One region of the Paraliobacillus sp. JSM ZJ581 genome, then DNA from elsewhere that is predicted to be linked to it. Evidence: riboswitches for the same ligand, from Rfam matches in the RefSeq annotation. Region 1 holds a riboswitch; the other holds the start of a gene.
What was found. A riboswitch is a leader RNA that binds a small molecule or an ion and turns the genes downstream of it on or off. The one in region 1 is predicted to bind glycine.

Region 1 (16,882 bases):
TTTTGTCCGATGCAACACCATGTGGTAATGCCGAACGGTAGCCAGATGCAACAATAATATCAAAACTTGATGATGTTGCCCCTTGCTTACGCATAAAAAATTCTAACTCATTAGATATTTCTATTTCAGTAACCCCTGCTTTAACCACTGTAAGAATATGTTCAAATGCATGATCCGCTATTCTAGCAGCTTCTTTTAATACACTAATCTCACCTTCTGTCTTAATGAGACGAATTTTTTCGACCAACCCTTCTGTTGGAATCCATTCTACTTCTGCTTTCTTTGCATATTGCTCATACATCGCATATGTAATGTCTGTTTTTTCAAATCCAATACGCTTAATTCCTAGTGCTTTTAATTGACTAGCAACCTCTTTAACAATAGGCTGCTTATGTTCAATAATGTCGAATGATTGAGCCTGTTCATTGGCTTGTTCTGTATAACGAAAGTCCGTAATTAATAATGCTTTCCCTCCAGTAATCAAGACAACTCCAGCAGTTCCAGTAAAACCTGATATATATTTGCGATTGAATGGATTGGTAATCAATAATGCATCCAGATTATTTTCATTTAACATAACTCTAAGTTTTTCAATTTTACCCATCTCTTTTCCCCTCCATGATAATTAAGTTGATTTCTTCTATCAATATATGTTTGTTTAAGTTTATCACAAATAACGAGATTTGTTTATTTTACCTTTTTTTAATCTTAACTATGCTAAATGTTTTTTTTGGTAATAGTATCTAAATAATCATATGAGATGGAATATCCAATAAATATACCATATAATAAAAATAAACAAATTGTTGTAACGATCGTATCACTATCTAATTGTGATAAAGGCTTGATATTAGGAAAGATAGGTAGTAGCGCATAAAAAACAACACCCCATAATAGTAAACCAAACAGAATACTAGGTAACAATCCTCTTGTCTTTCTTAGAAGAATATAATAAACAAGAGCTACTAAGATTGAGATTACACTGATCGTCAGTATAGAAAGGACATCCGCTAGCCAAGTATTAGTCCAATCCGCATCTAACCAAGCCCGAATGACAAAAGTAGCAGGTGAAACGGTTGTGAAATGAAAATAGCTGGCCATCCATGCGATAAAGCTCCAAAATAACCCACCAAAAAAACCCGTTGTCAATGTTCTTGATATAATAGAGACAGGCTGTTCTCGTTTGTTTTGCTCTAATTGTTTTTTTGCTCCCATAGTCTATCACCTCTATCATATAGAATGAACAAAAAATCAAAAAAATATGCTTGAAATAAAAAGTTGCAGTAAAGCAACTAGATTATTTGGTATATTATTCATAGTGTACGCTATACTAATGAGTAAATTAAACTATTTTCAGTTAAATTTACTAGAGTTAAGGATTTTTACTCTAGCTAGTAAATAGAAAGGGTGAAGCATATGTTTCGACACAATAAAAAAACGATTTGGTTCTACCTTCTCATTGCCCTAGCCGCAATCGGATTAATAAGTCAATTATTAACTAATACAGCCAACTTTTTTTCATCCATTTTAATGATAATTGGAACAGCGGTACTTATTTACGGAGTAGTTTATCTTCTCTTTTTCAGAAAAAGAAATACATCAGAATTGAAAAAATATAAAAAAGCTGTGAAACAATCGAAAAAAAACAAAACGAAAATTACTGCGCTGAAACAGGTGAAAGGGAAGAAAATTAATCGATCCAAACAAGCCCGTAATCACAAACACGCACCTCATTTACGAGTGATTGATGGAAAAAAATCCAAAAGAAAAGATCGCGCTACATTCTAGTAGCCGATCTTTATTTTCTCTATTCAATTTGGCCAATGTTTTAAGAATGAGCTGGCTCGGACTTTACCAAACTTAATTAGTCTCTGTTTATCTTCTGTTGAAAGACCCAATTCAGCAACCGGCACATCAGTAACTGGCAAAAACAGAATATTATCTTGGTGTTTCCTAGAAATATACCTTGCATCATGTGCAATTCGCATCGTATCAATTAAATCTTTTGTTAAATCTAAAGCATTAGTTATTTTCTTTGCAGGTAGTTGATCATACGAAGCCGTTAGTTTCATACCTAATACAGGTCTTTGCTTCTTTTCTTTTTCTTGATCAAAAATCCAGATAGGTAGAGTACTTAATACAGCACCATCCACCACAACGCTTTTTTCTCGGTTGGTATTGATTATTTTCTCCGGTCTGAAAAAATAAGGCAAACTTGCACTCATTCTAATCGCTTTAGCTACTAAAAAACTCTCCGGTCTAAGGTTATACAAACGCTGTAAATCGTCTGGTATGACTACTATTTTTCCCAAAGTTAAATCGGCAACAACTACGCGCAAGCTATCCTTCGGTAAATCATGAAAGGTATAAACATTTTTTCGTGCTAAAACTTGATAGAGCCAGTTTTCAAATCGATTACCTTTATACAACCCCATCGAAAAATATAATGAAAACCACTTCCAAAACGGTACATACTTTTCTAACATCGAAGTATCCATAAAATGATTTAAATCAAGATTGATAAATAGTTGCTTCATTTCTTTCACAGTATAACCAGCTGCAATCATTCCTGAGACAATAGCACCTGCTGATGAACCAGCAACACGAACAAAAGAAAAATTTTTTTCCTCTAATACTTCCAACGCACCGATGTAAGCAAACGCCTTTACACCACCACCAGAAAAAACCCCATCAATTTTCATGTCATCGCCCCTCTATTTATATATAGAAGGAGATAGGATTATTTAGAACTGATATGTTGTGCTTTAGAAAGTTTAATCACTTTCTATCTGTAATTCTCAATAATTGCGTCAAATGATTGTTTGAAAACATTACACACGAAGGAGTAGTCTTATTACATAATAAGTCCCTTTACTGCCATTTTATTCGATCAACATACTCATTTCCTTGAGAATTTTTCTAACATAGATATGTTAGTACTTCAATTAAATGCTACTCTTATAATACACCCTAATTCCCAGCATTTGCAGCTGCAGTGTTTTCTTGTTGTTTAACAAAATCAATTGCGATGACTAAAGAGATAATAATATGCTCAAGTGCTTCATCAATCACAGTTACTTCATAAGTATCTCCCCATGTAAACCACTTTTCATTCACCTGAGCTACTACTTCACCACGACTTATCACTTCAAATTTTTTGTCCCACCAGTCACCTTGTACTTTAATTTCTCGAGCATCTATTCGGTAGCGTGATTTAAAGAAAGAAAACTCTTTTTGAATCGTAATCATTTCTTCTCCATCTACTTCAACGAAGAATTTCGGTAAAAAACTAAAGGCCTTCTTTGTTATTTTTCCAATTACATTTTCAGTGGTATCTTTAATCGTAAAAGTTTTTGGAACAGAAAACAAACTTCCCTCAATCACATATTTATCCTGGTCACTTTGATCCTTTACTGTAAACTTCCCACCCAAGCTAAACACTTTCTGTTTTACATATAGCTTATTCATATACATGCTCCCTTATCTTTTTATCAATTCCAGTCAAATCAATTTTAACTCCTCCTGCATAAATGATTCCAAAAGATCGTTCAAAAATATCAGCTAGCAAGGTACGACGACATTAAGGAAGATTATTTTCTAACCTCTAGTGAATCAAATAGATCTCATTTATTATTTCTATCGTATAAGAATCAATCACATTCGTTGTTTCCATATTAATCACATTGAAAATAATAGCTTTAACATTAAATTACTATTTTTCGGCAGAACTACCAAATAAAACGGCTATTAGCGCTATTAATTCAATGCAATTAAAATACTTCCTCATTTTTTTCATCTCATCCACATCTTCGATAAAGACTATTGCATATATTATAAAATACAGCCTTCCTTTTGATAACCATTTGATTTTCTAATTGGATTTTTGATTAAAACAGTTTTCACAAATAAACTTACCTTCGCTTTTTAAGTATGCTTTGATTTCAGTAAAACCTCTACTCTTTGGATAACGCAATTGCACAAATACCATTTTATCTTCCTCAATTTCTTTATCACAAATCATACATGTAGGTTTTTCAAAAAACACTAAATCCCCCTCCTAAAAGTAACCCTGTCATTCTTTCGTTCAAAACAAATATTAATTCATCCTAGTCCCATTAACAACTTTTAATTGTTTACTTTGCACATTTATACTTCATTTTTAAAAATTCAAAACAACTACCATTTGTATCTTGCATAAAGTTCTCAGTAGATTCAAAGCCTGCTTTTTTGTATACCTTAATGGCTCTTTCATTAAAAGTGGCAACCGAAAGAGTTATTTCTATCGGATTATATTTGGACATTGCATAATCTAATCCAACTTTTAAGAATTCTAGACCTATTCCACGTCCGGTTAATTCAGGTTTCAATCCTAATCCAATATCAATGGACTCGCCTTCATTTTCAAAACAAAAGAACCCAACTTCTTCGTTGCCCTTCGTGACTATAAAATATTTATCTCCACGTTGTAAAGGATTTAAGAATTCAGTCAGATCCTCCTCATCAGCTGTCATATTATAAAAGGAGTATGCTCTTTCATATTTCCAGTTGAAAGCAATATGTTCTGCTTGCTCCTGTGATAATTTATTAAACTGATAATTCATGTACATCCCCCCGATTATATCTCTTAAAATTATCTGTTAAATTTCACTAGTGTTGCACTTAATATTGCAATTTAGGAAAATATAATTTTTCACTGAAAGAGATTCTATTTAATAAATAATCAGCCACAGTATCTTTACCACTTCTTAATTTCCCAGTTATAGCTACTTTCATCACCTCATAAAACCTCCCTTTCTGATTAAGAAACAAATACTTACAACCCTTAAACAAGTTGTTTATAGATAACTGACTTGCTTTATTATACGATTAAATGTACAATGAACTTATTAATTAATTAAGGTGGTTTTAAAAATGGTTATGGAACGTATCACAAATAGAAAAAATATAAACGAAGTGGTAAATGAAACAATTTTTCAATTTCCATCTATACAATTCAGGTGTTTGCTAAACGAAAGATGTGAAGAAGTAGGTATTAATTTAATGGAATTATCAAATTTAACTGGTATTAGGTACGCATCAGTGAATGAATTGGCAAACAGTAAGAAAGTTACTTTAAATCTGCAACATATACTGGCTATTATGGTTGCATTAAGGTTGAAATCATTTGATGAATTATTTGAAATTTATTTTGAAGAAAATAAGGACAGTGAAAGATACACAATGGAATCAGATTATTACCGTAATAAAGGATTACCTGATTCAACCTTTAAGAAAATAGAGGATAATAAAATAAGGCTTGGTAGATAATAAAAGCACTATACTATTTAAAGTGTACCCTTTGTAAAGGACATTTTGAAAGAGGCTAGGCAACTTGTTGAATCTGCTGTCTGTATTTTACAGGCGGCAGCTTTTTTAAATTCCACTGGTCACGATAATTATTGTAATACGCCATATAACTCTTAACTTCTCGTTATACTTCTTCTAACGTTTCACATTCTTTTATATTCGTTTCATCCCTAAAATCTTTAAAGAATGATTTTTTGGGAGCATTATCCCAACAACTTCCCGACGTGACATCGATTGACCTAACCCCATTTTCTTCACGAGCTTTTGAAATTGTGGACTCGTGTAATGGAAACATTGATCCGAATGAATAAAGGCATCTTCTGTTAAATGGCGCTGTTTCTTCAGTTTATGTAGCGTATTGAGCGCAATCTCTAAATGTAATGAAGAGGATACTTCATACGCTAAAATCTCATTCGTTTCTGCGTCCTTGACTGTTGATAAATAAGCACATTTACCTCCTCCGTACGTTAAACACGTAATATCGGTTAATAGTACTTCCCCTGCCACACCTTGCTTAAAGTTACGGTGTAATTCATTCGAACACGCGCGATGTTCTTTTGTTGCTTTCGCCATACGTCGATAAGGGTTCGCCTTGTGAATTGGGCAAACAATATTAAATTTCTTCATAATGCGGAGTATTCGTTAGATACAGAGCTGCTATTAAGTCCATTTCCAACAACCTATTCACCTATATATTCTTTAAATGACAGCAGAATATCCTAAGTCTTTGATTTATATATTTTTGTTAAAACAGATTGAACAAAATCTGTTTTTGCGTCTGCATATCTGTATTTATCATGCTTATTTGCTTTTGACAGTTCGATTTTTAGTTTTTGATATTCCTTTCTTGTACTATCATTTCTACGTAAATAATCTATAAAATTTAATTGCTCCAATAAGTACTTATTTCCAACTTGGTACATATGAATTTGATGTGTCCTGGGTTCTCCTTTAATAAAATAATGTCTATCTGGTAGGATGTTAATTCCTTTGTAAGCGTAGCCTAAACATTCTAAAGGATTAACGCAAAACTCACCATCATCAAACGCTTTAATCTCTATAGCAATATCAATAATTGGCTTGGCACTTAATCCTTTCACAGCTGTGCTACCGATATGATGAATATTCACAACAGATTTTTCTATTTTATGTTGAATTCTCTCTTTTTCTAGTAAAAACTCCTTTAACCAATCTTCAGTCCAAGGCACTAGAAATACCTCACCTCTTGGTAATCCAAGCATTGTATTGCCCTCCTTACCATGACCTTATTCAAATATCTGGCACGTAACGTGCTCAATTCATGTTACTTCTTAGATTATCTAAGTTTATGATGCACATCAATCCGTTGTAGAACCAGACTTGGATTCCACAACGGATAACTGTTATTCTTTGTATTAATTTAATCGGTCAAGCCTTTAATTACAATGCTTTCAACTGATCCTGTGGCTCCATCTCTAACCTTCACTTCCATATTGACTGTATCTCCTTCAGTTAAGAAGATCGCCTTAGGTTCAATCGTTGTATTCACTGTATAGATAATAGGATCATTTTGTAATAAAAATTGTACAATTTGAATATTATCCTTTGTCGAAACTAATACCCGAGTTATTGCTCCTTCAACATTTTCTATATCTGCACCATCACTAGACTGAACAAAGCTAGGATTCTGTTGAAGGGCAATCCGATAACTTTCTAACGCCTGATTGGCTGTTTCACCAAACACAACGAAATCAGAATCAGCTGCATTAATGTAGGCATATTTTTTAAACAAACCATTTGGGTCTAGTACATTAACTACCCATGTTGCATGCCCGTCAATATTATATAGAATCGGCATCGAACCTTCCCAATTTTTCTCAGGAAATTCTTTGTTCACAATTTGCTTAGCACCTTCACTATCCATGATTCCATTATTCATTTCACCATTAAAATAAGTAAGTTCACCAGTTCTTGCGTGGATCATTGTATAGCCTAACGCTGAGTCAATGTTTTCTTTAGGAGATGTCATATCTGTGAAATAGTACATTTCACCATTTTCATCGAATACAGGAGTTACACTTTTTTCTGTTCCAGATTCATTCGGTATGCGCACATCTTTTTTACCAAATTTACTATTGAACCAACCATGTACATACTTTCCATAGTATTCATTTTGTAATGAAGCTATTTCTGAGCTAACTGAACCTTCAATAAATGCTGGTGCTTCTTCTGTATCATACAATGCGACTTCTCCACTAGTTGGATCTACCACAGCTACTTTTAAATCATTTAAATCCGGCTTATCTGTAATTGTCATCGTTTGGTATAAAGTTTGTACATACCATGGCTTTCCCGCTTCATCAACTTCTATTTGAGCTTCTCCACTTTGTACATAATGTGGAAACTTATCGTAAATGACTCGTTGTACATTTTTATGAAAATAACTAGAGTTAGTATACTGCATTTTACTAGAAATAAATTCTGGCTGTGCATTTACATTCGTAGCTGATATCGTAAAAAAGCCTTCTGTTTCTTGACCACGAATGAATTTCCAAAGTCCTGTAAACTCTAATGGTGCAACATAAACGATATCATCATTCATTTTTTGCACTTGAAGTTTACCTAAATCGTAAAATTGAGGATTTGGTACAACACTCATCGATTTTTGCATTTTATTTCGAGCAGATTCTGGAGAAACAGCTATCGGTGTATCATCCTTATTTAATGGTTTTGCTTGTTCTTTCTCTTCCGTTTGGATTGAATCATGTACATTATCCAAACTAAACAATCCATATACATAGATTGCAGGAATAGATAGAATGAGTAGTCCAGTAATGATAAAAACACTCGTATGACGTTTTTTTATCGTAATGTTTCCACCCATTAATAAAAGATAAACTAATGGTACAGTTATTATTGCTACTAATAAATTTAATATCAACATGTTAGGAACAATAATACTCGGCATAATGAAATAAATACCGATCAAAAATAAAATAAAGATAATTAAAAACGAAATAAAAATTTGTTTAACTTTTTTCTTGTTTGGCTTCTGTTTCAAAAAAGTAATAATAATAAAACATAATGCCAGTATAAAAGATAATCCTGTTGTTATTAACGCGCCAATCATTTCCATGTCCCCTTTATTTTGTTCTATATTACTTATACGTTTTTGCTTTTAAAAAGTTTCAAACAAAAATTACCGAGTAGTTACTCGGTAATTTTTTTGAAAAACATTTTGCATCTTTAAACTATGATTCTTCTGCTTCTTTATGTAGTTGTTTAAGTGCTTCGATCGCTTTTGGATTACTATCTAAATATTGAACAAGATCCCCTATTCGATCAATTGAATTCCAACTTAAATGATGTTCAATCCCCTCAACATCTTGATAAATATTTTCTTGCTCAACCCCTATTAACTCTAAAAATTGTTCAAGTAATTCATGACGATAAACTAAACGTTTACCAATTTTTTTTCCTTGAGAAGTTAAAATCAATCCTCTATATTTCTCATAATTTAAATATTCATCTTTATCAAGCTTTTGAACCATTTTTGTAACGGAGGATGGATGAACGTCAAGTGCTTCTGCAATATCAGACACTCTAGCATATCCTTTTGATTCAATTAACATATAAATTTGTTCTATATAATCTTCCATACTTGGTGTTGGCATAGTAATCCTCCAATTCTTAATCATCAATGCTCCTAATAAAAAGGATACAACAGTTTCTCTTGTGGCACAAGCGATTTAAAATCAGTTCGTGTTTTTAACATAAATGATGACATCGATCACACTAGGTAAATACGCTTCGTATGATGGAAGGAATATGACTATTTATTATCTATTATGTAGTTCATACCATTCATCTAGTTACGTGTTATCATTTACATTTACTCGAAGTAATCATATTATTAGACATAAATTTAAGGATAGAGTCGATAATATACAAGAATACAATCATAATTTTGTTATATATAGTGAAATTCATTTAAAAAATGTTATAATCATCATATAATATATATAGTTTTATTAAAAAAGGGGAAGTAGTTATGAAGGATTGGTATATAATAATAGGTCTCTTAGTTGCGTTTATCTTGTTTACGGTGTACAGGTATTTAAAGCAAAGACGGATCTTAAAAACACTTTCAGAAGAAGAATTTCGTCAAGGATATCGAAAAGCTCAATTAATTGATGTTCGTGAACCTAAAGAGTTCGATGGCGGTCATATTTTAGGCGCTCGAAATATTCCATTAACACAATTAAAACAACGCATGAAAGAATTAAGAAAAGATCAACCCATCTATTTATATTGTCAAAGTGGCTCAAGATCTGCTCGAGCTGCGATGATATTAAACAAAAAAGGATACAATGATTTGTTTGATTTACAAGGTGGCTACAAAAAATGGACAGGTAAAATTAAAAAAACAAAAAAAGCTAATTATTAATGTGAAACAGGTGTTTCTTCACTAGAAACACCTGTTTCATTTATTATTTAATTATCGAATGCATATTTTACAATTGGTTTTCTCGCTGCTAATGTCTCATCCATTCGTTTTACCACTGTCGTATGTGGCGCTTCTTGCACTAACTCTGGCTGGGTACTCGCTTCTTGATTAATAGCTAATAACGCCTCAACAAAAGCATCTAGCGTTTCTTTAGTTTCTGTTTCTGTGGGCTCAATCATCATTGCTTCAGCTACATTTAACGGGAAATAGATGGTTGGTGGATGATAACCATAATCTAATAAGCGCTTAGCAATATCTAACGTACGAACCCCTAATTTCTTTTGTTTTTTGCCTGATAAAACAAATTCATGCTTACAATGTTGTGTAAATGGTAGATCAAAAGTAGATTCTAATCTCCTCATAAGGTAATTCGCATTTAACACTGCATACGTGCTTGCTTTTTTCAATCCTTCGGCTCCCATAGAACGAATATACGTATAAGCACGAACATTTATACCGAAGTTCCCAAAATAAGATTTAACTCTTCCGATTGAATCTGGGCGCTCATGCTCAAAAACATACAAATCTTCTCGCTTCATAATGATCGGCTTAGGTAAGAACTTTTCCATTTCTTCTGATACCCCAACCGGTCCGGAGCCTGGTCCACCTCCACCATGCGGTCCAGTAAATGTTTTATGCAAGTTCAAATGCACAACATCAAACCCCATATCACCAGGTCTTGTGTAGCCCATGATCGCATTTAGATTGGCACCATCATAATAAAGTTTACCGCCTGACTCATGTACAACCTTTGCAATCTCAGTAATTTCTTTTTCAAACAAGCCTAGCGTATTTGGATTAGTAAGCATTAGTGCTGCTGTATCATTACCTACAACCCGTCGTAAGTCATCTAAATCTACTAACCCTTGCTCATTTGTTTGTACTGTGACTGGATCGAATCCTGCAACTGCTGCTGAAGCTGGGTTTGTGCCATGCGCTGAATCAGGAATAATAACTTTCGTTCGTTGATAGTCACCATTTTCCTCATGAAAAGCTCGAATCATCATTAAACCAGCCCATTCCCCATGGGCACCAGCTGCCGTTTGAAGTGTGAATCGATGCATTCCAGTAATTTCTTCTAACGCAGTCTGTAAGTCATACATAATTGCTAGTGCTCCTTGAACGGTTTCAGATGGTTGATAAGGATGAATATAGCTTAATCCTTCTAACCTCGCTACATCCTCGTTTAACTTAGGATTGTATTTCATTGTACAAGAGCCTAATGGATAAAAACCAGAATCAACACCATAATTTTGTTTAGAAAGATTCGTATAATGTCGAATCAACTGCAATTCACTGATTTCTGGTAGCCTAGGTGGTTCTTTTCTTAAGTAAGATGAATCTACAATTGATTCTAAATCTGTCTCTTCCACATCTAATTCAGGCAAAGAATAGCTAACTCGACCTTGTTTGCTTAATTCGAATAGTAAAGGATGATTATTGATTGTCATTTGCTTCACCTACTTCCTTGACAAAGCTATCGATTTCTTCTTTTGTTCTCATTTCGGTAACTGCAACTAACATACATTTTTCATATTTTGCATCTATTTTCCCTAAGTCAAATCCACCTAACATGCCTTTTTCAAGTAGTCGTTTGTTTATGTTAGAAACTGAATCATTTAACTGAATAACAAATTCGTTAAATATTGGTCCTTCAAAAAGAATAGGGATGTGTCTTTTTTGAAAAGCACGTTTTGCAAATTGAGCTTTTTGCATATTTTGATAGGCCATTTCTTTTAATCCCTTTTTCCCTAATGCACTCATAGCTACGGAAGACGCTAATGCATTCAATGCCTGATTGGAACAAATATTTGATGTTGCTTTCTCTCGTCTAATGTGTTGTTCTCTTGCTTGAAGCGTTAGAACAAAGCCACGTTTTCCCTCTTCATCAACTGTCTCACCAACTAGTCTACCTGGCACTTTTCGCATCCATTTTTTCTTCGTTGCAAAGTAACCACAATGTGGTCCACCATATTGAGCTGGGATACCAAATACTTGGGTATCGCCTACCACAAAATCCGCACCTAAATCACCAGGAGGTGTAAGCATACCTAATGACAATGGATTACTTGACACAACGAACATTGTTTTTGTATCTTTTATCATTCCATTAACTTCAGCCAATGGTTCGATTTGTCCGTAAAAATTAGGATATTGTACGATAACACTTGATACTGTTTCATCTAGTAAGCTAGTCATTTGATCAAGATCAGTCATTCCGTTTTTTTCTGGAATCTCAATGACCTCTAAATCATGACCTTTTGCATACGTATACATTACTTCCAATGATTCAGGATGAATGGCTTTTGACACGAGTACTTTCTTTCTTTTTGTTTGCGCTGCACTGATTGTCATTGCTTCAGCCAATGCCGTCGCTCCATCATACATCGATGAATTTGCTATATCCATTGCTGTTAATTCACAAATCATTGTCTGAAATTCAAAAATCGCTTGTAATTCCCCTTGAGATATTTCTGGTTGATATGGGGTGTAGGCTGTGAAAAATTCTGACCTTGAAATAATATGATCTACAACAGATGGAATGTAGTGATCATATACACCTGCACCTAAAAAAGAGGTATGTGATTTGCTTGTTACATTTTTGTTTGCTAATTGTGTTATTTCTTTCAATAATTTCGTCTCACTATAAGGTGGAGTAAGATTTAATTCTCTTGTTAATCTAATTTCTTTTGGAATGTCAGAGAATAAATCCTCTATGCCCGTTACTCCTATAGTTTGTAACATGTCGTCCTCATCTTGTTTTGTCATTGGTAAATAACGAAAGTTCATCCCCATCTCCCCTTCTCCTAACCTCTTTTATAAAAAGGTTTTTTTATTACTTGCGCTCGCAAATATTTATTTCTTATTTTTACAGTTACTACAGTTCCCTCTTCTGAAAAGTCTTTATCAATCAATGCCAATCCGAGATTTTTACCAAGTGTCGGTGCATTCGTTCCACTTGTAACAAAACCAATACATGTATCATTATCATAAACGGGATACTCATGGCGTGGAATTCCTTTATCAATCATTTCAATACCAACTAAGGTACGGCCTACACCTTGTTCTTTTTGCTTGTGTAATACTTCCTTCCCAATAAAGTCACTTGATTTATTTGTTTTTACAGCAAAGCCTAACCCCGCTTCAATCGGAGTAATTGCTTCAGATAATTCATTCCCATATAACGGAAAACAGGCTTCAAAGCGTAATGTATCTCTTGCGCCTAAACCGATTGGAAAAATGCCATCTTCTTCCCCTATAGCTAATAGCCTTTCCCATAAAGATGTTCCACTCGTTGTCGGAATATAAATTTCAAACCCATCTTCACCGGTATAACCAGTTCTAGCGACTAACGCTTGATCTTCAATACCTTCAAAAGCAACATCTTGCTTAAATGAAAAGAAACGAATAGTAGACAAATCTTCTTCCGTTATTTTCTGCAGTACTTTCTCTGCTCTAGGTCCTTGAATAGCCAGTTGGACATAATCCTGAGACTTATCAATGATTTCTAAATCATCAGACTTGTGCTCTAATAACCAATTTAGATCTTTTTCATGATTGGCAGCATTTACGACTAATAAATATTTCTGTTCTTCTAATTGGTAAACAATTAAGTCATCTACCGTGCCCCCGTTTGGGTAACACATAAACGTATACTGCGCTTTGTTTGGCTTAATCAGAGATAAATCATTGGTACACATTTGTTGCAAAAACGCAAGGCTTCCCTCACCTGAGACAATAATTTCTCCCATGTGAGATACATCGAACAATCCAACAGCATTTCGAGTCACATCATGTTCCTTTTTAATACCGTCAAATTGAACTGGCAATGCCCAACCACCAAAATCAATGACTTTTGCTTGATATTTTTGATACAACGGATATAACGGTGTTTGTTTTAATTCTTTCATACTATCACGCCCCTCCCAAATTATTTTTTTGTAGTTTCCCTTTATATTAGAATCTATCCCCTTTCTGTTCATAACCATACATAGCTATTTACTAAAAAGGACAGAGAAATCATCTGATCCAAATGATTTCTCTGTCCTTTTACCAGAAAGTTTCGCCCCTGTATCTAGCAGGCATGCTTCTTGGGTAGTTTATAGTTGCTATAAACATTCTCCAGAGTTGCGTCAAATAAAAGTCTGTTTGCCTGAGAGATTCGCAATATATTGCTTGCTCCTTCGGCGGCACACTAATGTGCTCTCTCCTTTTATCATCATCCGCTTGTAAATTTTGTTGAATTGGGAACACTATCTAATAACGACTAATCTATACAGTGTAAAATTATCTATATTATACAGAATATTATAACATATATATCGAAAAATACAGATGAACTTTTTTAAAATCAGAACATAAAGTTCGGGAGTTGACTGAATGAATATCCAATTACAGCAGGATCAAATGTTTTTAAAAACATTTGAAAATAATTTAGCAAAAGAACAATCTCTTTCAAGTTGGGAGCTTTTTTTATTATCTTATCAAGCGGCAGAAACAAATCAAATTAAGCATACTAATAAACTAATAACACCTGATTTATTACCTCACATGACATTTTTAACGCATCAATTAGATTGTGTGAAACAGGTTATTGAACAAATGAATGGGCGTGCAATTTTAGCAGATGAGGTTGGCTTAGGAAAAACAATTGAAGCTGGCTTATTATTAAAGGAATACATGATACGTGGATTAGTTAAGAAAGCGTTAATTTTAGTTCCTGCTTCCTTAGTCAATCAATGGGCAACAGAATTAACACAAAAGTTTTATATTCCGGTCGTGACATCAAGGAAACGCCCCGTGTGGGATCAAAACAATATTATGATTACTTCCATTGATTTAGCGAAACGTGAACCACATAATAGCACGATTCTAGAACAACAGTATGATTTTGTTTTAGTCGATGAAGCACATAAATTGAAAAATCATCAAACTAAGAGTCATCAATTTATTCGAGCAATAAAGAAAAAATACTGTTTGTTGTTGACAGCTACACCTATTCAAAATAAATTAAGTGATATTTTTAATTTAGTTTCTATATTAAAGCCAGGTTATTTAGGAGATTTCAAAACCTTCTCAGAGAAATTTGGGAAGAACAACAAAGCACTTGAAAGCGATATTCATTTAAAGCAGCTTATCAAGCAGGTAATGGTACGTAATCGCAGAACAGATACTGGATTAGAATGGACAAAGCGTCATGTTGAAACAATTTGGATTGATTTCACAAAGGAAGAAATGGAAACCTATGAAACATTAAAAGAACTTACTTCTGAAAAAGCTTCTTTTGCCAAGATTACCTATTTACGTGAGTTATGCTCATCTCGTGAAGCTTGCTATTTATCCATTAAAAAGAATACAAGTCAAGACAGCAAAGGTTATCAAGAATATACTGCATTATTGGAAAAGATTGAAATGCTTCCTCAACACGCAAAAGCGAATAAAGTGGTTGAATTAGTGCAATCCATTAATGATAAATGTATTATATTCACAGAATATCGCGCAACTCAAGTATATTTACAATGGGTTCTTCAACAGCATGGCATTACATCTGTTCCTTTTCGAGGAGGATTTAAACGCGGAAAAAAAGATTGGATGAAACAACTCTTTGAGCATAAAGCACAAGTTTTAATAGCAACAGAAGCTGGTGGGGAAGGAATAAACCTTCAGTTTTGTAATTATATGATTAATTATGATCTACCTTGGAACCCGATGCGTTTAGAGCAACGAATCGGTCGAATTCATCGCTATGGACAAAAGAAAGATGTCCATATATATAATTTTGCTTTAAGAAATACCATTGAATCTCACGTTTTACAGTTACTATACGATAAAATCGGTCTATTTGAACGGATAATAGGGAACTTAGATGCAATTTTAGCAGATCTTGAACTAACCAATATAGATAAAGAACTAGAACAAATATTTCTTCAATCACAATCTGAAGGTGAAGCAAAAATTAAACTAGATAATTTATCTGCGATTATAACAAATCATTTACCGCAAATAGAACAGGAGAATCAATATGGGAATCAAGAATCTTCATAATTTTTTATACACTTTCTTCACGGAAAATGAATGTGAGATTGTGCACCAAAACGATCAAGATTTGATTATTCAACTTTCAAATGAGCTAGATGAACAGTTAATGAATCGACCATTCTACTGGCAATATGTTAAAAAGATGGGCCTAAAGGGAGAGCCTTCTAGTCTTTATCTTACGGTTGATCCTAACAATAAGGAGGAAGAGGATAAAAACAACTATGAATTCGTTCATTTCGGTAGTCCTCGTTTGCAGCAAATATTTCAAATACTCTCATCAAAGGGGAAATACGTTAAATTATATCAATCAATTGCGACAACGGAACACACACCACTCATTCCATGGCTTGTGTTAAATCTGAAAATTAGTTATATAGGGAAGGATAAGAAAGAAGTATTAAAATCAATTGGTATTAATATGGTTAACGGAGCAATAATAAATCAATTTATTCACGCTATAAAACATATAGAGTGGGATGTGAAAAGTGCTGATTTTTGCTATACAGTAACTCCACTAATTCAAGTAAAACATAGTTACCAAAGGATTATGCAATTAGTGGAACAAATGTTGCAGCAAGAAGAGCATGAATGGGCAACTATCTCATGGAATCAAATGGAGAAAGAAAAAAACTTATTAAAGCAATTTTACCAATCTGAAGACGATAGTTACCAAAATCATTATCAAGAGGAATTAGCGGCCATTGAAGCGATGTATCAACCTAAGATTGATGTTTCTGCTGTAAATGGTGGTTTATTTTTCATCACGCAACAAACTAGTTTCAAATTACTGCATAGTTAAAATCATGATTCGGCTGTTATCGACGATTTTTGTTTCTTTTTAACCAAACATGTAAAGAAAAAGGGACCAAACCAAACCAATTACTTGATAGAAAAAATTGTGATTCTTTCTTTTTATCTTTCTTTTCTTGCTTGTATTGTTCCCTTTTTTCTTTTGACATTCCAGCATATTTTACAATTTCTGTTGTAACATATTTTACTATATCATTCCCA
Region 2 (16,882 bases), on a different contig from region 1:
CTATCTCTTTTTTGCCAAAACTAAAAAACATTAAAGTAAAGTTAAAACAGGATAAAAACTGTTGGATAACCCCCAAAAAACAAAGGGGTTGCTAGAATATTTATAAATGAAATATGAACACCATTGGAGGAAGCATCATGTTTTCAAATGCTGAGATTGGCATAGATTTAGGAACGGCAAATATCCTTGTATACACAAAAGCAAAAGGAATTATTTTAAATGAACCTTCTGTTGTTGCAATTAACTCTCAAAATAATCAAGTAGTCGCTGTAGGAAAAGAAGCGAAAGAAATGGTTGGAAAAACTCCTAGGCACATTGTTCCGATTCGCCCTCTAAAAGATGGCGTTATTGCAGATTATGATATTACCGCACAAATGCTTAAAGAAATTTTAAAGAAAGTAAGCAAAAAAGCCGGTGTCTCTATGCGAAAACCTACCGTTGTCGTTTGTACACCTTCAGGAAGTACATCGGTAGAACGAAGAGCAATTCATAACGCAGTAAAAAGTTATGGCGCTAAAGAAGTCCATTTAATTGAAGAACCAATTGCAGCCGCAATCGGTTCTGACCTTCCAGTAGATGAACCGATTTCTAGTGTTATTGTTGATATAGGTGGAGGGACTAGTGAAGTTGCAATTATATCATTCGGAGGTGTTGTGTCTTGTAAATCAGCTAGGATCGGCGGAGATAAATTGGATGAAGAAATCATTCAGTACATTCGCCGTCATTTCAATATCTTGATTGGTGAAAGTACGGCTGAGAAAATTAAAATGGAGATTGGTTATGCATTAATTGATCATCCAGAAGAAACAATGGAAGTAAGAGGTCGCGATCTAGTTACTGGATTGCCTCGAGTGATTACTGTTACGTCCACGCAAATACAAGATGCGATCCGCGAATCCCTACTATCTATTTTAGAAACGATTCATGCAACATTAGAAAGTTGTCCACCTGAATTAAGTGGAGACATTGTCGATCACGGAATAACTATCGCAGGTGGAGGGGCACTTATTAAAGGTATGCAGGAATGGTTAGCTAATAAAATTCATGTTCCTGTTCATTTAGCACCAAACCCGTTAGAATCCGTTGCAATTGGAACAGGTAAATCATTAAAAATGATTCAAAAATTACAAAAAGCAACTAAATAAAATAAAAAAAACCGAACGATTGCAATCGTTCGGTTTTTTGCATAAATTTTACACATGCTAATTATTTCACTTGGACAGTTAATACTGTAGTTTCACCCTTTATAACAGATTTTGAATCTACTTTATCAATAGATTGTGTTTCATTTGTTATAACAAGTGGCGTAATCGTAGCAGCCTTTTCCGCTACAAAATCCAAGTCAACTGTTACCAATTTATCTCCTGCTTTAACTTTATCACCTTGCTTCACATGTGCTTCAAAACCTTGCCCCTCTAAAGAAACTGTTTCTAAACCAATGTGCAACAAATATTCCACACCAGCTTCTGATAAAATTCCTATCGCATGCTTTGTTGGAAACAAGTTAACAATTTCACCTGAAACAGGTGCAACAAAAGTTCCTTCCGTAGGCTTAATTGCAATGCCATCTCCCATCATTTTTTCAGAAAATGTAGGATCCGGAACTTCTTCTAATGAAACAAGTTCGCCTGTCACTGGGGCAAGTACAACTTCTTTATTAGTAACTGTTACTTCTTCCTTTTTGCCAAACATTTTTTTGAACATCAAACTCTCTCTCCTCTAACATAAAAAATAGTGTAACCATTTATAATCTATACCCCTTAACGGAATATTACAAGCCTCTAATTTATAAAAGCTAGTCTTCTTTTGCTAAAATAGCTTTTAATTGTGTAACTTCTTGTTCGGATAAAGTAATGCCTTTTCCCATTTTTTCATGATCGGGAGACCAATCTCTTAAATCATATTTGGGTTCGCGTTCATTCCATGAAATGAGGTTTAATTCTTTACGCCAGCCTGTACTTGACTCAGAAAGGACACCAATAGTTTTTACAATTTCAAATTTTATATTCGCCATTCTAATCCACCTTTCTCTCTGATATACTAAACAAAAACAGATAAGGAGCAATACGATGTCAGAAGCAATCACATTTACAAAAGAAACAAAACAAGATGTAATAAGTAAAATACAGTACCATTTTGAAAGCACACACGACCAAGAAATTGGCGAATTATCCGCTTCGTTCACACTTGATTTCATCCTTAAAGACATTGCACCAATCATTTACAACCAAGCAATTGAAGATGCGCACGCTTATGTGACAGAAAAATTAGATGACCTATATGAACTTCAAAAACACACACAGCGATAACAGCTAATAAATGCCGAAGTTTGTTAGACCTATTACTACCATACAATATTACTTCTGCTCATAGTTATTTTAATACTTATTCAATGGTCCACTCGGCTAAGCTATCAATGGTATATGTTGGCTGTACATCCACTGTCGTTAAATCTTCTTTACTAGTTACACCAGAGTGGACTAATAATGAATCAACCCCTGCATGAATACCTGCTAGAATGTCGGTATGATAATTATCACCAATCATAATCGTCTCTTCTTTACTTGTACCTAACACTTCCAATGCTTGTTCCACAATAATAGATTCTGGTTTACCAATAAATTTCGGTTTCACTCCAGTTGTCACAGATAAGACAGAAATTAATGACCCTGCCCCTGGCAAAAATCCTCGTTCAGTTGGTAATGCTACATCACCGTTTGTGGCTACAAAGGTTGCTCCTTTACGAATTTCTAATGCTCCAATCGCTAATTTTTCATATGTAATTTCACGATCCAATCCCATTACAACAAAATCTACATTTTCATCAGCTAATTCTAACTCTTCTTCCATTAAAGCTTGATGTAAACCTTTCTCACCAACAGTATATACGCGCGCTCTAGATTTTTGTTCAGCTATATATGCTGCCGTAGCCATACTTGTTGTGAATACTTGTTTCTCTGTTGCCGGAACATCCATCTCTTGTAACTTTTCTGCTACCTCTTTTGGATGCTTCGTAGAGTTATTAGTTACAAATAAGTATGGCAAGTTTCGTTTATTTAATTCTTTAACAAATGTAATAGCTGCATCAATTTTTTCTGTGCCTCTATATACTGTTCCATCTAAATCAATTAAAAAACCTTTATACCGCTTCATGATAAACCTCCAGATAAATTTTAAAAAATATTTGTTATTTTCAGAATACGTGATACTATAGTACATAGCTAAAAAAATTATAACCGTTTTTGTTGTGCAATGTAAAATAGTTTATCTCAATATGTTTACGTGATATTGTATAGTAAGGTATTTTATTTCTTTTTTTCTTTTACAAAAGAACATGTCTAAATAGTAAAGTGTTTAAACCAATTTATTTAATTAACTTAAAAAGAGAGGTAGTAATAGTCAATGACATATCATACGCCAAAAGCAGTAATTATTATTTTCGGAGCGACAGGAGACTTAGCTAACCGAAAGCTTTATCCATCTCTATATCGCTTATATCGAAATGGTAAACTCTCTGAAAACTTCGCAGTAATTGGTGTAGCAAGGCGACCACTTACAAATGAAGATTTCCGTAACAATATAAAGAAATCAATTGAGGAATTTAATGATCCTCATATTAATCCAGACGATTTCGCTTCTCATTTCCATTACAATCCATTTGATGTACAAGATCTTACCCATTATCAGAAATTAAATGCATTTATTAATGAGTTAGATGAAAAGCATGAAACGGACGGAAACAGATTGTTCTATCTAGCAATGGCACCTAACTTTTTTGGAACGATTGCCGCCAACTTGAAATCACAAGGTGTTACAAATAATACTGGTTGGACACGACTTATCATTGAAAAGCCATTTGGTCATAATTTTGAAACAGCGCAGCAGTTAAACAATCAAATTCGACATGCTTTTGATGAGGATCAAATTTATCGCATTGATCACTATTTAGGTAAAGATATGATTCAAAATATTGAAGTTGTCCGATTTGCGAATGCTTTATTCGAGCCTTTATGGAACAATCATTACATTTCAAATATCCAAGTGACTTCTAGTGAAACACTTGGCGTAGAAGAACGAGGACGTTATTATGATGAATCAGGTGCATTGCGAGATATGGTTCAAAACCATATGTTACAAATGGTTTCTCTATTAGCAATGGAGCCACCCGCTAGACTAAATCCTGACGATATTCGTTATGAGAAGATAAAAGTATTACGTAGTTTGAAGGAGATTAACGAAAATGACGTAGATCAATACTTCGTTCGTGGACAATACGATCGTGGTGAAATCAACGGAAAAGAACTAGATGCCTATCGCGAAAGCAATGGCGTTGATCCGGATTCCAACACTGAAACGTATGTAGCGGCTAAATTTATGATCGATAATTTCCGTTGGGCTGGCGTCCCATTCTATGTTAGAACAGGTAAACGAATGGCAAAAAAATCAACTGAGATTGTTATTCAATTTAAAGACTTACCAATTAATTTATATAAAGAAAAAGGCGACACCATCGATCCTAACTTACTTGTTATCCAAGCACACCCAGATGAGAAAATCACCCTACATTTGAATGCTAAAAAAGGGGATTATGATACTACAAGTAAACCAATTACAATGTATTATGATAAAAAACATGCAGAAGATAGTTATACACCAGAAGCGTATGAAGTATTGTTAAATGATTGCTTACATGGCGATTCAACAAACTTCGTACACTGGGATGAGGTAGCTCTATCTTGGAAATACATTGATATTATTTCTAATGCATGGGAAGGAAATAAAGCTGCATTTCCTAACTACACCTCTGGTACATGTGGTCCAAAAGCAGGTGATGAATTACTAGGAGCTAACGGACACCATTGGTGGAAATTATAATCAGTAACTATAAAAGCGAACGATCATATAAATGATCGTTCGCTTTTTAATGCTGTATATTTAGTTCAAACACCCACTATGCTTAATCAAGCCATTCTGTATGGAATACGCCTTCTTTGTCGATACGTTGATACGTATGAGCACCGAAGTAATCGCGTTGTGCTTGTAATAAGTTTGCCGGAAGCGTTTCTGTACGATAGCTATCAAAGTATGCTAGCGCACTTGCAAATCCTGGAACCGGAATACCACGTTCCATCGCAATAGTAAGTACTTTACGAAGAGATGACTGATATGTTTCAACAATCTCTTTAAAATAAGGATCAAGTAAAAGGTTTGCCAATGCTGGGTCACGATCGTATGCTTCTTTAATTTTCTGTAAGAATTGCGCACGGATAATACATCCACCACGGAAAATCATTGCAATATCGCCATAGCGTAAGTTCCAGTCATTTTCCTCAGAAGCTGCACGCATTTGTGCAAAACCTTGTGCATAAGAAACGATTTTACTCATGTAAAGCGCTTTGCGAATTGCTTCAACTAACTCATCTTCATTTCCTTCATATGCTTTTTCTTGTGCAGATGGACCTTGAAGAATTTTACTTGCTTTTACTCGTTCTTCTTTCATTGCTGAAATAAAGCGAGCAAACACAGATTCTGTAATGACAGGTAATGGTACTCCCAGATCTAATGAACTTTGACTTGTCCATTTTCCTGTTCCCTTTTGACCAGCTGTATCTAAGATTACGTCGACCATTGGCTTTCCAGTCTCTTCATCTTTTTTCGTAAAGATATCCGCTGTAATTTCAATCAGATAACTATCTAATTCACCTTTGTTCCAATCTGCAAATACTTGGTGTAATTTATCTGCATCATAACCTAAAACATGCTTCATGATGAAATATGCTTCACCAATTAATTGCATATCACCATATTCAATGCCGTTGTGTACCATTTTGACATAATGGCCTGCTCCATTCGGACCAATATAAGTGACACAAGAATCGCCCTCTACTTTAGCAGAAATAGATTCAAAGATTGGCGCTACTAAATCGTAAGCTTCCTTTTGTCCTCCTGGCATAATTGAAGGTCCTTTTAATGCCCCTTCTTCCCCACCAGAGACTCCTGTTCCAATAAAATGAATACCAGATTGATCTAGCTCTTTATTTCTTCGGATTGTATCTTGATAGAACGTATTACCACCATCAATGATAATATCGCCTTCATCTAATAATGGCTTTAACGATTCAATCGTCGCATCCGTTGCAGGTCCTGCTTTTACCATTAGCATGATTTTGCGAGGTTTTTCTAAAGAATCAACAAATTCTTCAATTGACTCAGCACCAACAAAATTTTTATTTTTTGCTTCATTATTTAAAAAGTCTGCTGTTTTCTGATATGTTCTGTTAAATACAGAAACACCGTAGCCTCTACTTTCAACATTTAACGCTAGGTTTTTACCCATGACAGCTAGGCCGATAACTCCAAATTGCTGTTTTGCCATTTTGTTCGCTCCTTTATTATGTATTCCTTCTTCTATGATACGTTGAAATATAGCTTCACGCAACTCATACTCCACATACTAACTTATACCAAAAAACACAATCATGCAATGTATAATTTTTAGAAAAGTCCAATTATTCAACAACCCATTTATTGATCGCTTCTGCAACACCATCTTTTGTATGGTGTGTCGTCACCCAATCAGCTACTTTTTTCACTTCATCTTGCGCGTTCTCCATCGCAACACCGAAGCCGGATTCTTCAATCATTTTGATATCATTTAGACTATCTCCCATTGTCATTACTTGATTCATTTTAATATCTAACTTTTCGCACAGCTTTTCAATTGCACGTGCTTTGTTTATTCCTACTGCGTTAACCTCTAAATTGGTAGGGCTTGAATTAGTTACTTCAATGTCTGTTTCACCAGCTAACTCGTCAATAATTTTCTTCCTAACCTCATCTTCTGTTATGTCAAAACCGTACTTAAGCCACGTATGTGCATCATAATCACTTGGGTGTTCATTTCTCCATACTTTTTCAGTCGAGACTAGCCACGTCCACGGATTGTAAGTTTGATGTATCTGTTTAAATTTATTTAAAGCTTCTGGAAGTAACGGATTTCTGTCCAAAAGTTCACCATCTGTTGTCCAAATTTCTCCCCCATTAACTGTTATGAGATACTTCACACCTAATGCTCTCGCATAGTCAACGCATGTGCTGTAATGCCTACCCGTTGCAAAAATAACTTCCACTCCATTTTTTATCGCCTGTTTAATTGCACGCTCATTTTCTATTGAAACAGTAAGATCTGTATGTAAAACCGTACCATCCAAATCTAACGCAATTAAGCGAATATCTTTTTTATTCATTATATAGCCCCTCCATTCATTCAACTACACTAACTATATCATGAATCGGAAGCTTACATATAAAGATATACTTGACAAATAAGAATAGTTATTAGATAATAATATATAAAGCTTTACCAGATAATTCATGAAGCAAGTTAGAATGATGGCATCTGCCCATGTTTTTCAATGTATATAAAACGGAACATTATATACGAATAGCAAGACTTATTCACACTGGATCGACTTCGGAGTCGTAAGGATATAAGAGAGGTAGGGCTTATATCGTTTAGGTTAAAAGCATCCAGGTGGAACATACCGCGGCAATTTAATCAAACAAAACAATTAAATAAAATTTTTATACTTGTGAAGATTGGTAAGTTATTAATAAGGGATACGCAATGGCGTATCCCTTTTCCAATCCTATGTATTATCTATTGACGTTCATATCGGAAACTGTTACTATCTTTTTATTGATCGAAATAAATTATATACTGCAATGAATATTATGGGTTACACTATAATAGGAGCAACTTCTGGAGAGTTCGTTCAAGCGACGCCGAAGGATTCACAATCTCAGGCAACAGGACAGAAGACATAACACCATTGTATCCATGCTGTTATTGTCCCTGAGATTGAAGAACATTCTTCAATCTTTTTTATTTTAATTAACTAATGAGGTGAAAAAAATGCAAAAACGCGCAGTAGTAAGTGTACTCGGCAAGGATCAGGTTGGCATTATTTCAAAAGTAACAAGCATCCTAGCTAATAATCAAATGAATATCCTTGATATTAGTCAAACCATATTACAAGATTTCTTTACGATGATTATGCTTGTTGATATGAGAAACACAGAGGATTTAGATCGTTTAATGAAAGATTTTGAAGTAATCGAAAAAGAACTTGATCTCACAATTAGCATTCAACTTGAAGATGTATTTAAATCGATGCATCGTGTATAAAGGAGTGGAATAAAGATGGCAGTTGCTTTTACAGAAATACAAGAAACCATTCGCATGGTGCAAATGGAAAGTTTAGATATTCGTACAGTAACGATGGGAATTAGCCTAAGAGATTGTGCTGATTCTGATTTTAAAACAGTACAAAAAAATGTGTATAATAAAATTACAACGTATGCAGAGAAATTAAAACCTGTTGCGGAACAAGTAGAAAAAGAATATGGCATTCCAATTATTAATAAACGGATTTCAATCACACCAATAGCTGAAATTCTAGGTAATCATTCGCGTGAGGAAGCGATTGATCTAGCAAAAACATTAGATCAAGCCGCAAAAAAAGTTGGCGTAGATTTTATTGGTGGATTCTCCGCTCTCGTACATAAAGGGATTACTAAGGGAGACCAAACATTACTTGATGCATTACCTGACGCGTTGAGCGTAACAGAACGTGTCTGTGCTTCTGTCTCTATTGGTACTACTCGAACAGGAATTAATATGGATGCAGTAAAACAGTTGGGAACGATTATTAAACAAACAGCTGAGAATACGAAAGAAAATAGTAGTATCGGTTGTGCAAAATTTGTTGCCTTCTGTAATCCTGTTGAAGACAATCCATTTATGGCTGGTGCTTTTCATGGTGCTGGAGAAGGAGAAGCAGTATTAAGTGTTGGCGTAAGTGGCCCTGGCGTTGTGCTTAATGCATTAAAACGTTATCCCGATGTTGATTTAGGCGAAGTATCAGACATCATTAAGAAAACAGCGTTTAAAATTACACGCGCTGGTGAATTACTTGGTCGTGAAGTGGCGAAACGTCTTGATGTTCCGTTTGGTATCATGGATCTATCCTTAGCCCCAACCAATGCAATGAATGATAGTGTGGCAGAGATTTTAGAGGAAATTGGTCTAGAACGTGTAGGAACACACGGTACGATTGCCGCTTTAGCGTTAATGAATGACGCTGTCAAAAAAGGTGGCGCAATGGCTAGTTCATACGTTGGTGGATTAAGTGGTGCCTTCATTCCAGTTAGTGAGGATAATGGAATGATTAAAGGGATAGAAGATAGCGCCCTTACTTTATCAAAATTAGAAGCAATGACATGTGTCTGTTCGGTTGGGCTAGATATGATCGCACTGACAGGTGATGTAACACCAGAAACATTATCAGCAATTATAGCAGATGAAGCTGCAATCGGGATGATCAACAAGAAGACAACAGCCGTACGTGTGATCCCTGTAATCGGGAAAACAGAAGGTGATACGGTTGAATTTGGTGGCTTATTAGGTCGCGCTCCAGTCATGGGTGTTAATCCATTTAGTTCAGCAAAAATGATCCAAAGAGGCGGACGAATCCCCGCTCCATTACAAGCTTTGATTAACTAATTTAGACAATACATTTTTATTTATATTTTCTAAAAAGAAACAGTTAGCCCACGAATCACGTGTGCTAACTGTTTTTTGTTTATCATCTATTTGATTTCATCTAACAATTCATATGCTTCTTCTTTTGAGCGTACCTCTAATAACTTGTCACGGAATGCATCATCCATTAACTTACGTGATAACATTTGAAGTATTTTTAAATGTGCATCCCCTTCTGTATGCTTTGGTACAGCAATCATAAAGATCAGCTTAGCCATAGATCCATCCAAACTATACCAATCTACACCTTCTGACTTTATCCCAAAAACAACACGAGGTTTTGTAACAGCATCAGATTTTCCATGTGGTATAGCAACATTCATACCAATTCCAGTACTATTTTCTTTTTCACGAGCTAAGATAGCTTGCTTAAATTTATTTTTTGAAGTTAGAGCACCATTTTCATCAAGTTTTTCGATCATCTTATCAATAACGTCATCTCTCGTATCAGCTTTTAATTTCGTATCAATTAAATCTAAAGTTAAAATATCTGTTAATTTATTTATTTCAACCGATTGATTTTTTTTATCTTCATTCTTGGGCTGCAGTACTTCTTCGGTGTTTTCACTTACTTCTACCTTATTTACTACATCCCCCTCCGTTACAACAGTTTTATCAGAACAATAAACATCTTTCTTAAGTAATTTAATCATAAACGCTGTAACAAACGAACCAATAATAATTGCTACAAAGAACATAAATACATTGTCCACCGCTCCTAAAAATCCAACAATCGGACCTCCGTGAGCCACTCGATCACCTACGTTACTTACCATAGCTATAACAGAGCCAGTCATTGAACCAATCATAATACTAGGAATGACCCGTAGTGGATCCTGAGCCGCAAAAGGTATTGCACCTTCCGTAATACCAAATAACCCCATTGTAAATGATGCTTTTCCTGTTTCACGCTGTGCAGACTCAAATTTATTTTTGAACATAAACGTAGCAAGTCCTAAACCAATTGGTGGTACTGCAATAGCAACAGCAATAGGCCCCATAATTTCATAGTTTCCTTCGGCGATCATTGCAGAACCAAATAAGAAAGCAACTTTATTTACTGGACCACCCATATCAAAAGAAATCATCGCACCTAATATGAGCGCTAGCAAAATTGAGCTTGTTCCTTGCATACCAGCTAACCAATTTGTGAGTGATTCAAACACTTGTGCAACTGGAGCTCCAATCAAAAGAACAAATGCTAAGCCTACAATAAGTGAAGCTATCACTGGTATAATGATAATCGGCATAATAGGCTGTACCATTTTTGGTACTTTGATTTTCTTAATCCATAACGCAACATAACCAGCTAAGAAACCAGCTATAATTCCTCCTAAAAATCCAGCACTTGCTTCACTACCATAAAAGCTTCCATTTGCAGCAATATACCCTCCAATCATACCTGGGGCTAGACCAGGACGATCAGCAATACTATAAGCAATATAGCCCGCTAGTATTGGTACCATAAAACTAAAGGAAGCTGCACCTATTTGTTCAATGGTCTTCCAAATGGAATCTTCTGGTATTTTAATGCCCTCTGCACCAGCTTGACCACCAATGGTTAGTGCAATTGCAATTAATAATCCACCAACCACAATAAATGGAACCATAAATGACACACCATTCATTAAATGGCGATAAATCGGATTTTGCTTATCGTTATCTGCACGTGTCGGCATTTTTGCTTGCTTATCATCAGCATTTGAATTTCCCTGATAAACGTCAGCTTGGCTATCTTTTATTCTTTTAATTAATTTTTCAGGATTACGAATCCCTTCTTGTACCCCAACAGCAATAAGCTTCTTACCTATAAACCGATCCTTGTTTACTGTTTTATCTGCTGCAATAATGACACCGTCTGCTTCCTCAATGTCTTTAGCCGACAATTCATTTTCAACACCAATAGAACCTTGTGTTTCTATTGTCATTTTAATACCTAATTCATCTGCAGCTTTTTGCAAGTTCTCTGCAGCCATATAGGTATGTGCAATACCATTTGGACACGAAGTAATCGCTACCAATTTCATAACCCATTCTCCTTTTTATAAAATTGTTATACTGTTAGTTTAATCTAAATAAAAAAAAATAAAATTTTAATTTCTTCCGTTTCTGTGGTAAAGGTGGTTTTATTCCTTATTGTCTATTCGTTATAACTTAAATATTTTGTAAGAATCTCCATTTATCTGTTTCTTTCGTCAAACTTTCCACATGAGTTGGTTGCTCTGTCAAAGCTGTCAAACGTCGGAAAAGCTGCTTATTATTAATTGTTTCATTTTTAAGTGCTAACATAAATACAAGAGATACTTTCTCCCCGTCCCAATCAATCGGTTGTTCTAATGTAGCAACGGCAATCGTTGAATGGATAACTAACTTAGGATCAGCGTGTGGAATGGCAATCCCACCACCTATTGTTGTTGCTGAGGTTTTTTCTCTAATCAACGCTTGATAAGAATAATTCTGTTCAACGTATCCTTGTTCATATAAGCGGGTAGCTAGTTTTTCAATTAACTCAAACTGATCGTTAACTTTAACCCGTAAAAAAACAAAGTCAGCATTAATAAACTGACTTAAATCAAACATTTTTACTTGTCTACTTGATTGTTCTTTAAAGAAATACATTAGTCTTTTCTCATCAGCCTTAGTGAATAAGGGAGTTACAGTCACTTCGCGGTGTTTTTCTAAACCAATTGGAGTAGTTGTTACAATTAAATCTGGATTGTGATCTAACAAAAATTCAGGTAATTCTCGCTTTGACACTGTAGCAATAATTTTAATTTCAGGAAAACGAACATTAATTTTAGAACGAAGAATTTCAGATACACCCATTCCCATATGACAGACAAGGACAATTTCTGGACCTTTTTTCTTTCTGTGGTGAATTCTCTCTTTGGCTGCTTGATAATGCAAGGTTAGGTAAGCAACTTCATCTTCTGGCAATTCATAAGGTAGCCTACTCTTCATATCTTGCAAAACAAATAGAAGTGTATTAAACATGTAAGGATACATTTTCTTTATATCATGTACTAAAGGATTGTCTGAGTGCAAATCAAAGCTTAAACGAGTAAACATTGTGTATAGATGTAGCTTCAATCCTTCTAATAATTGACGATCCTGTTCAAAAGGATTTAATGTAATAATCGTTAACCGTTTAGATAATTCATTAGAAATGTCTATTGCTTTTTTCTCCATTTCTACGTCTAATAATCGTGGTTCAGCCTTATTGAAATGTATTTTCGCCCCTAATATTTGCATGGACAAATAGATTATTTCACTATGAGGAATAGGTACTTTAAATGTATCACCAATTTCATAAACGAATTTACTAATCCAGTGATATTCAGGTTTTTCTTTTATATATATTGCTTCTTTTTCTGTAATTGTGACGAATTCCCTCATTTTAGACCGTTTAATCATTAATAATAAATATGTTGTTATGGTATCAAAGCTATCATCTGTTAGGAAAAAAGAATACTTTTCTTGAAATTGAGTTAATTTTTTTCTCAAAATATCTAACTCGTAAGCTTGAAAATAACGATATACAAAAGGTGAAGAAGGATATTTTTTTGAACCTAATTGATCTAGCGTAACTAGTGCTACTCTTCTGTTCTGCTCTGAACCTTTAAGTGATACTCCTATGCGCTGTCTTATTATTAACCGAAGATCTTTTTTTGCGAACCATGGTTCGAGCATATCTAATGCTTTTTTTATCGCCGTTTTTGTAACATAAAAGTCTTCAGCAAAATCTTGAATCGATGTAGCAGATTTATTTATTAATAATCGGTAGGCTAATGCTTGTAAGTCATCATCACCTAAATCTGTTTGATCGGATTGCTTATTATTTTGTTGATGCAAAAAATGATATAGTTGTGTTAATTCTTCTTTTTCTATCTCGATAGAAACGCCTGCTCCTGGCTTTCTAATTAACTTAGCTTGGTAATGCTTTTCTAAAAATACTTCAATTGTATCGCAGTCATTCCGGATCGTTTTTTCCGAAAAGGATAGCGTCTCTGCAATATCACCAATTAAAATATATTCTTTCTCTTTTAATAAGAGCAAACGAAGAATTTCAAGTTGTCTCGCATGCAAATTATTCATCCCCTTCATCAAAATACGGTATCATAATTAAATTGGATTGGAAACTTAAATGCTTTCTATTAAATAAAAGTTTCCGTTTTATAAGCATTTTTTATTCTATCTTTGTTTTTTAAAAAGAAAAAGACTCCATGTAGAGTCTTTTTAGCAGTCTAAATATATTTATGCATGCCAATCATATGCCCACTGATCTTTTAAATATAAATACAAAATAAATAGTGTATTCTCCGTGTCTACCACACTTTTGTTATCAATGGTGAGGTCTAATTTAGGAAACAGTATTTCCGCAATTTCATAAGTCAATTGTCTTTTTTCATGTAATGGGAGCGTATCATACCTCTGACAAAAGGTGTTTAATAGTTCCCAATCTTTTTGAGTGAATTGATTAATAACCATGTCGTTTAGTATTAAATCATTTTTAGATAATCGACGCATGTCAATAATTTTATCAATTACTGACTTTTTATTTCTTTTTTTCATTTGATTATCATAGATAACAATTGTACCTGCTGTCAAATCCCCTAATCGCTTATGCTTTGGATGTAGAAATACAAGCAACATTCCAACGAAATATAAAGAAGGTAATGCATCAACTAAACGCATCATATTCCTAATAACAGAAGATAATAATGTCATTGGATGTCCACTATCTTGAATAACACGAAGGCCAATCACTCGTTTTCCTATCGTTTTACCACCCCACAGAAACTCAAAGAATATATAATATCCAAAATTAATAATAAAAAACAAGATGATTACGATTGCTATTAACAATCCTCCATTATCAAATAAGTAAAATAGATTAAAGTCCGTATCCATTACGAGTAGTAAACCGATAAATAATATAGTATTTACAATAAGTAAAATAAACTGATCGATTATAAAAGCAGCTGCTCTACTTCCTAAACCAGCCACCTGAAACTGTAGTGATACAAACTCCGGTGTTCTAATATCTGTTTGTTGTCCATACCAGTCTGTCACATTTTCCCCTCCGTTCATAGTTAATTTGTTCCATAATACTATCAATTTTTAACTGTAGCATTTATAATAATAATAAAGTAAATTTCAAGTAAAGGTGATTATTGTGCAATTAAAAACATTTATTCAGCAACATCGGAGTGAATGGATGGCGCTAGAAGCATCTATTTACACATTACGAAAAAGAAATTCTATGAATCAAACGAACATTAATGAATTTGAATACTTATACCAAAAAACAACACAGCATTTATCCTATAGTCAAACCTACTTTCCCAACGATGAAGTGACCCGTTATCTAAATGAATTGGTGGCAAAGGCACATAACCTTTTATACCAAACCGAACGATCATCTTGGAAACAAATGCAGCATTTTTTAAGTACAAAATTTATTGGTTTATTATTAGATCAATGGCAAGCTATAGTCATTGCAATGCTCTTATTTACACTAGGAGCAATAGCAAGCTTCTTAGCAGTCATTGAAAACCCATTACATATTTACAAAATTCTTCCTAGCGACATGGTACAAAACATTGCAGATCCTAGTCAGCTAGAAGCAAATCAAAATGCAGGAAATGCCCCGCTAATGTCTGCTCAAATCATGACCAATAATATACGTGTTGCTATCCTTGCTTTTGTAGGTGGCATCACTTTTGGAATATTAACACTATATGTGCTAATTTATAATGGCATACTTATTGGCGCATTGGCAGGATACTTTTGGAATGCAGATAGTTCTTATATTTTTTGGGCTTACATTGTCCCTCACGGAATGATTGAGCTTACTGCTATTTTCATTGTAGGAGGAGCAGGTTTGCTCATGGGATATCGTTTATTCGTACCGAAAAACTTTTCTAGAGTATATCACCTTAAAGTGCAAGCAGTACGCTCAGTACAATTACTGTTAGGTACCATTCCATTATTTATTGTTGCTGGCCTCATAGAAGGGTATATTACACCAGCCGATTTGTCTTTAGAAATAAAATATACTGTTGCAATTACAAGCGTCGTCGCAATGATTGCTTACATGTTAATCGGTTATCATTTATTACAAAAAAAGACTAGAGCACCCCTCTATTCAGCTGATCAATATAGTAGGAAATAGCAGTTACAGCTAACCGATCTTCAGGGGCTTCTAACACAACGAAGCCTCGTTTCCCAAACTTACTTTATTTGCTTTGCTTTAAATTGTAATTGCTTTTGTGCAATCGTTTTTTCCATTGCTATTCGCACAGTTAAAGGATAAATGTTACGCTTAGCTTGTAATTGTTCGTCCTCAATCCCAATGATTATAAACAAATGTTTTTTTCTAATTTGTTGTAATGAATGCAAGATCGTTTCCTCATAAACAAACGTATCAACATCGCTAAAAAGCAATAGTAAGCTACGTTTCTTTTGCTTTAATTGGACATAGTGCAAAACATTTGTATAATTTGATTCACTAGCATCAACTTGTAACGCATACACCGCACGCAAGATAACTTGTAAATGTTCTAATCCTTTCGCTGGAGCAACATACGTATGTATCTTACTTGAAAAAGCAACAACAGATACGTAATCACCATTTTTTAATGCCGCTGCAGCAGTAGCTATCGTTGCCTCCAATACTTTCTCTAATCGATTTCCTTTATCTAGCTCCACCCCCATCATTCTGCCACAATCAATTAACAGTGTAATGTGCTTTCCGTGCTCTGGCTCATATTCATTTGTCATCACTTCTTGTAACTTTGCAGATTGATGCCAATTTATTTTTCTTGGATCATCACCAACGACATACGAACGAACCTTAGAAAATTCCCCCATGCCTGTTTTCTGCTTACGTATTTTTATTCCTTCATGCAACAAGTATCTTTGTGCACTTGCTAAGTAACGGTTCGTTTCCTCTAAATTAGGAATGACATGAGCAACCTGTCTAATCGTAACTGTTTTTTGTTTTTCCCATAAACCAAGCATGCTTTTATAACGAATATAAAGCTTATTAATCATATATTCTCCTCGCTCTAAAGGAAATACATGATAATTTATTTCTGTCATACGCTGCGCTTTAATCATTTGATTATATGGAAAAATTGTCTGAAATGACGTTGGAATCTGATCTACAAATCGCAGCATACAAGGTCGGTTACTGTTATTCTGAATGGTAACGGTAATCGTATGATTCTTTTGGCGCTCGAATTCTTCTGGAATAGAACGATGAGCTTCTAACAG

Region 2: it holds a riboswitch for glycine, as region 1 does, so the genes downstream of both, ACH6CY_RS08320 (ACT domain-containing protein) here and gcvT (glycine cleavage system aminomethyltransferase GcvT) in region 1, are expected to answer to the same signal.

Annotation. Positions count from the first base shown of each region.
Region 1 covers NZ_JBISEP010000006.1:24,984-41,865, reverse strand. The annotation lists gene ACH6CY_RS05440 (M24 family metallopeptidase) at 1-604, opposite strand, end outside; gene ACH6CY_RS05435 (YqhR family membrane protein) at 718-1,215, opposite strand; gene ACH6CY_RS05430 (SA1362 family protein) at 1,417-1,788, shown strand; gene ACH6CY_RS05425 (patatin-like phospholipase family protein) at 1,812-2,702, opposite strand; gene ACH6CY_RS05420 (LURP-one-related/scramblase family protein) at 2,971-3,468, opposite strand; gene ACH6CY_RS05415 (Fe3+ hydroxamate ABC transporter substrate-binding protein) at 3,872-4,045, opposite strand; gene ACH6CY_RS05410 (GNAT family N-acetyltransferase) at 4,134-4,601, opposite strand; gene ACH6CY_RS05405 (helix-turn-helix domain-containing protein) at 4,912-5,307, shown strand; partial or broken gene ACH6CY_RS05400 (IS3 family transposase) at 5,363-5,988, opposite strand; gene ACH6CY_RS05395 (GrpB family protein) at 6,066-6,587, opposite strand; gene ACH6CY_RS05390 (DNA-binding protein) at 6,746-8,455, opposite strand; gene mntR (transcriptional regulator MntR) at 8,577-8,999, opposite strand; gene ACH6CY_RS05380 (rhodanese-like domain-containing protein) at 9,377-9,772, shown strand; gene gcvPB (aminomethyl-transferring glycine dehydrogenase subunit GcvPB) at 9,820-11,283, opposite strand; gene gcvPA (aminomethyl-transferring glycine dehydrogenase subunit GcvPA) at 11,270-12,622, opposite strand; gene gcvT (glycine cleavage system aminomethyltransferase GcvT) at 12,640-13,743, opposite strand; glycine riboswitch at 13,964-14,055, opposite strand; gene ACH6CY_RS05360 (DEAD/DEAH box helicase) at 14,213-15,877, shown strand; gene ACH6CY_RS05355 (YqhG family protein) at 15,855-16,670, shown strand; gene ACH6CY_RS05350 (YqzE family protein) at 16,687-16,882, opposite strand, start outside.
Region 2 covers NZ_JBISEP010000011.1:36,869-53,750, forward strand. The annotation lists gene mreBH (rod-share determining protein MreBH) at 138-1,145, shown strand; gene ACH6CY_RS08285 (PTS sugar transporter subunit IIA) at 1,207-1,704, opposite strand; gene ACH6CY_RS08290 (YdbC family protein) at 1,796-2,014, opposite strand; gene ACH6CY_RS08295 (DUF2164 domain-containing protein) at 2,070-2,309, shown strand; gene ACH6CY_RS08300 (TIGR01457 family HAD-type hydrolase) at 2,386-3,153, opposite strand; gene zwf (glucose-6-phosphate dehydrogenase) at 3,403-4,875, shown strand; gene gndA (NADP-dependent phosphogluconate dehydrogenase) at 4,958-6,376, opposite strand; gene ACH6CY_RS08315 (Cof-type HAD-IIB family hydrolase) at 6,510-7,247, opposite strand; glycine riboswitch at 7,753-7,828, shown strand; gene ACH6CY_RS08320 (ACT domain-containing protein) at 7,916-8,188, shown strand; gene ACH6CY_RS08325 (PFL family protein) at 8,204-9,565, shown strand; gene ACH6CY_RS08330 (fructose-specific PTS transporter subunit EIIC) at 9,652-11,631, opposite strand; gene ACH6CY_RS08335 (BglG family transcription antiterminator) at 11,759-13,690, opposite strand; gene ACH6CY_RS08340 (RDD family protein) at 13,859-14,677, opposite strand; gene ACH6CY_RS08345 (stage II sporulation protein M) at 14,781-15,779, shown strand; gene ACH6CY_RS08350 (DUF58 domain-containing protein) at 15,839-16,882, opposite strand, start outside.